Regions from separate parts of the Streptomyces sp. NPDC045967 genome, predicted to be linked through region 2. Evidence: predicted binding sites of a transcription regulator. Region 2 holds the regulator's gene; the other holds the start of a gene.
What was found. The regulator HspR, encoded in region 2, represses chaperone genes until heat shock. The targets are predictions, from matches to a motif close to TTGAGNNNNNNNNNCTCAA.

Region 1: lon (endopeptidase La) is a predicted target of HspR. The motif match lies at 1,090-1,108, and genes of this name have one in related genera.

What each region holds. Positions count from the first base shown of each region.
Region 1 is NZ_JBWKLE010000003.1:269,117-271,507, reverse strand. It holds gene lon (endopeptidase La) at 1-1,067, opposite strand, end outside; gene AC07FY_RS08190 (TnsA-like heteromeric transposase endonuclease subunit) at 1,267-1,911, shown strand; gene AC07FY_RS08185 (hypothetical protein) at 1,887-2,391, shown strand, end outside.
Region 2 is NZ_JBWKLE010000004.1:226,554-228,944, forward strand. It holds gene AC07FY_RS11005 (helix-turn-helix transcriptional regulator) at 1-377, shown strand, start outside; gene AC07FY_RS11010 (heat shock protein transcriptional repressor HspR) at 573-1,037, opposite strand; gene dnaJ (molecular chaperone DnaJ) at 1,040-2,221, opposite strand; gene grpE (nucleotide exchange factor GrpE) at 2,261-2,391, opposite strand, start outside.

The DNA of each region.
Region 1 (2,391 bases), on a different contig from region 2:
CCGCCGCGGCGGCCGCCGATGACGCCGAGGCCGCGCTCGGTACGCCGCTTCCTGACCGCGAGGTACTCGGTGATGCGGTCCTTGACGTCCCCGAGCCCCGCGTGCTCGGCGTCGAGGACGGCCCGTGCGCCCTGGATGTCGTACCGGTCCTCGGTGCGCTCGTTCCAGGGCAGTTCGAGCACGGTGTCCAGCCAGGTGCGGATCCAGGAGCCCTCGGGGCTCTGGTCGCTGGCCCGCTCGAGCTTGTCGACCTCCTTGAGGGCGGCCTCGCGGACCTTCTCGGGGAGGTCGGCGGCCTCGACGCGGCTGCGGTAGTCGTCGGATTCCTCGCCCTCCTTCTCGCCGTTCAGTTCGCGCAGTTCCTTGCGGACGGCCTCGAGCTGGCGGCGGAGCAGGAACTCGCGCTGCTGCTTGTCGACGCCGTCCTGCACGTCCTTGGCGATGGACTCGGCGACGTCCTGCTCGGCGAGGTGGTCGCTGAGCGCCTTGACGGCCAGCCTGAGGCGGGCGACGGGGTCGGCGGTCTCCAGCAGCTCGACCTTCTGCTCGACCGTCAGGAACGGGGAGTAGCCGGAGTTGTCGGCGAGGGCCGACACCCCTTCGATCTGCTGGACCCGGTCGACGACCTGCCAGGCGCCGCGCTTCTTGAGCCAGCTGGTGGCGAGCGCCTTGTACTCCTTGACGAGCTCGGCGACCGCGCCCGGCAGCGGGTCCGGCACGTGCTCCTCGACGGTCTCGCCCTCGACCCAGAGGGCGGCGCCCGGACCGGTGGTCCCGGCGCCGATGCGCACGCGCCCGAGGCCGCGGATGAGCGCGCCGGGGTCGCCGTCGGAGAGCCGGCCCACCTGTTCGACCGTCCCGAGCACCCCCGTTGCGGCGTACTTCCCGTCGATGCGCGGCACGAGCAGCACCCGCGGCTTTCCGGTGCCCGCCGCCGCCTGGGCCGCCTCCACGGCCCCGCGCGCGTCGGCATCGGACAGGTCCAGCGGAACGACCATTCCGGGCAGCACGACCTCGTCGTCGAGCGGGAGCACGGGCAGAGTGAGCGTTACGGACGTCGAAGCCATGATCAACCCTCCGGCAGTGAAGTTGAGCTATGCCGACTCAATGCATCTGCGCCGCCCCTTGTTCCCCACCCTGTGTTCGCCTCCGGCGAACGGAGGGTGAGTGTCCCGTAGTTTCGGATCTTGCATAAGTCAGCTCTGCATTGCACGTGATCTTGCACAGGTCAGCGGGATCTTGCATCGGTGAGTGGGAGTGCTTGTCGTGGCGCGTGCGCTGGGGCAGCTACCGGGTGGGGTGGCGGGGCCGCCACTGGAGGGGTTCGAGGTCGCGTACGTCGCTCCAGGCGGGTCGGAGTTCCGGCGTCCGCTGGCGGCGGTGTGGGCGGTGCGGTTCGAGGATGTGGCGCCGGTGCGCACGTTCGCTTCATACAAGGGTCAGCGGAACTTCCCGGGGTTGTGGTGGTCGTCTACGGTGGGCGGGCACGTCGGGTACGAGTCCTGGCTGGAGCGCGATCATGTGATGCTGCTGGACTTCGATCCATCGGTGGTGGGGATCTCCTCGCAGCCGTTCTGGCTGTTCTGGCGGTCGGAGACGGGCAGGGGTGTCTCTCAAGCGCCGGACTTCTTCGCGCGCCGCAACGACGGCACGGCTGTCGTGATCGACTGCCGTCCGGCGGAGCGTCGTAAGCCCCGGGACTGGGCGAAGTTCGAGGCCACCTGGGCGGGCTGCGGTCAGGTGAGGTGGGAGTTCCGGCTGGTGGGGGCGCCGGATGCGATCACGGTGCGCAATATGTCCGGCACCCCGGCGGCGTGGTGCTCCGGCTTCTACCCCACCACCGCTACGTCTGTCTGCGCCACCGCACCTGGATCGGCCCTCCGGACGTGGACTGGCCCGCGGCCGACCTGAGTGACCTTCCTGACATCGTCCACGCCCAGCGCCGGCACCTTCGCCTCCTGCACCGCCATGCCGTGCCCCTGACGTTCGACGCCGTGCTGACCGCCTTCAGCTTCTGCGGACACATCTGGAACTCCGCTGACGACCACCCCAAGCAGCGCGGCCCCGCCCACATCTGGCACACCTGGGACGCCCGTGCGCGGATGCTGATACCGGATGACCGCTGTGCCTCCGTTTACGACTCGTACAACACATCCAAGCTGTTCGCCGCCGTCTATCCCGAGGCCGTCAGCCTGGCCGCCATCATCGCGTCGCCCTACTGGCGGCGCGTCGCAGACGCGAGAACACCACGGAAGCGTGAGCGCTTCTTCCGGGAGATCAGCCTCCGCGTCATCTACCCCTACGACGACGCCTCCGTGTTCGGCGACTCCGTAGCGCACTGGAGCAACGCCGACTCCTGGCGCCCGCCCTCCCAACCGATACGGACCTACT
Region 2 (2,391 bases):
TCTTCGACCGGACCGTGGCCTTCATCCCGGCCAGCGACGACCGCACGGTGGCGCTGGAGCTGCGCCACCCCGGGCTCGTCGACTACCTCATCAAGGTCTTCGAGCAACTGTGGCGCCGAGCCGTGCCGTTGACCGAGGAAGTGACTTACACGCACGCCCCGGACGGCGTCTCGGGCGTCCAGCGCACCATCGCGCAACTGCTCGTCGAGGGGCACGTGGACGAGGCCATCGCGCGCCGCCTGGGGATGAACGTACGCACCTGCCGGGCCCACATCGCCAAGCTGGCCGCCTACCTGGGCAGCGGCAGCCGTGCCCAACTGGGCTTCCTCATCGCCCAGTCCGGCATCCTCGACACCCCGGAGCACCGGCAGCACTGAGCCCACCCGGCGCGGGCGCCGCCGGACGCCAACGCCGGCGGGCCCGGGGCGCACCCACGGCCGCCGCCGACGGGCGCCGGGCGGGTACCCACTGCCGCCGGAGACAAACGGAAGGCCCCCACCCGTTACCGGGCAGGGGCCTCGCAGATAGCGGCGCTGGCTGAAAACCGCCGATCCGCCGGGGATCCGCCGCCGTCAGTCCACCGGGCGCTTGGGTCGCCAGACGACCAGGGCGTTGCCCGGCTGCGGAGGCTGGTAGGGAACCAGGTCGCGCCGGTAGGAGGCATGCACCTGGGCCTCGCGGGCCCGCAGCGTGGCCGCCGCGCCGTCCACCGCCGCCGAGAGTTCCGCCACCCGCTGCTGGAGCGCCGCCACCTGGTTCTCCAGCTCGATGATCCGCTTGATGCCCGCCAGGTTGATGCCCTCGTCCTGCGACAGCGCCTGCACCGTGCGGAGCAGTTCGATGTCGCGGGCGGAGTAGCGCCGGCCGCGCCCGGCCGTGCGGTCGGGGGAGACCAGGCCGAGGCGGTCGTACTGGCGGAGGGTCTGCGGGTGCAGGCCCGAGAGCTGGGCGGCCACCGAGATCACGTAGACCGGGGTCTCATCGGTGAGCTGGTAGCCCCCGCCCAGGCGGGAGGACTGTCGTCGGTGGCCGTCCATGGTCATGCTCCCTTCGCGGACTCGAACAGCGCGCTGCGCGGGTCCAGCGACTCCGTCGCATCGCGGTACATCTCCAGCGCCTCGCGGGCCTTGTCCGACAGCTCGGTCGGGACCGCGACCTCCACCGTCACCAGCAGGTCGCCGCGGGTGCCGTCCTTGCGGACCGCCCCCTTGCCGCGGGCCCGCATGGTGCGGCCATTGGGGGTGCCCGGCGGCAGCTTCAGCGTCACCTGCGGGCCGTTCAGGGTCGGGACCCTGATGTCGGCGCCCAGCGCCGCCTCGGCGAACGTCACGGGGACGGTCACCGTCAGGTTGTCGTCCTTGCGGCCGAACACCGGGTGGGAGCCGACGTGCACGACGACGTAGAGGTCACCGGCGGGACCGCCGCGCTCACCCGGCGCGCCCTTGCCGCGCAGCCGGATCCGCTGGCCGTCGGAGACGCCCGCCGGGATCCGGACCTGCATGGTGCGCGAACTGCGGGCCCGACCACTGCCCTTGCAGACCTCGCAGGGGGTCTCCGCGATCAGGCCGCGGCCCTTGCAGTCCGCACAGGGGTCGGTCAGCGAGAAGCCTCCGCCGCTGCCCCGGGAGACCTGCCCGGTGCCGACGCAGGTCGGGCACACACGGGGCGTGCCGTTCTTGTCGCCGGTGCCCGAACACGCCTTGCAGGGCGCCTGCGAGGACATCCGCAGCGGGACCGTGGCCCCGTCCACCGCCTCCGTGAAGGAGAGGGTGACCTCCGACTCGATGTCCTGACCGCGGCGCGGCTGGGTGCGGGTGCCCGCACCGGGGCCCGCGCCGCGGTTGAACAGGCCGCCGAAGACATCGCCCAGGCCGCCGCCGAAACCGCCGGCGGCGCCGCCCGGCTGCTGGCCGCCGAAGAGGTCCCCGAGGTCGAAGTTGAACGAGCCGCCGGCCCCGCCCGGCCCGGCGCGGAAGCCGCCGTTGCCGAACAGGGCGCGCGCCTCGTCGTACTCCTTGCGCTTCTTGGCGTCGCCGAGGATGTCGTTCGCCTCGGAGATCTCCTTGAAGCGCGCCTCGGCCGAGGCGTCGCCCTTGTTGGCGTCCGGGTGGAACTCGCGTGCGAGCTTCCGGTACGCCTTCTTGATCTCGGCCTCGGTGGCGTCCTTCTGGACACCGAGGACCTTGTAGTAGTCCTTCTCCACGAAGTCCTTCGTGCTCATCCCCGGTGTCCCTCCTCTCGTACCGCTACTGGTTCAGCTTCAGCCCTCGTCGGGGGCATCCGCGTCCTTGGCCGACGGCGTCTCACCCTCCGCGGCCGCCCCCTCCGAGCCGGACTTGGGGGCCGCACCCGGCTGGGGCTCGGCCACCGCGACCCGGGCGGGGCGGATCG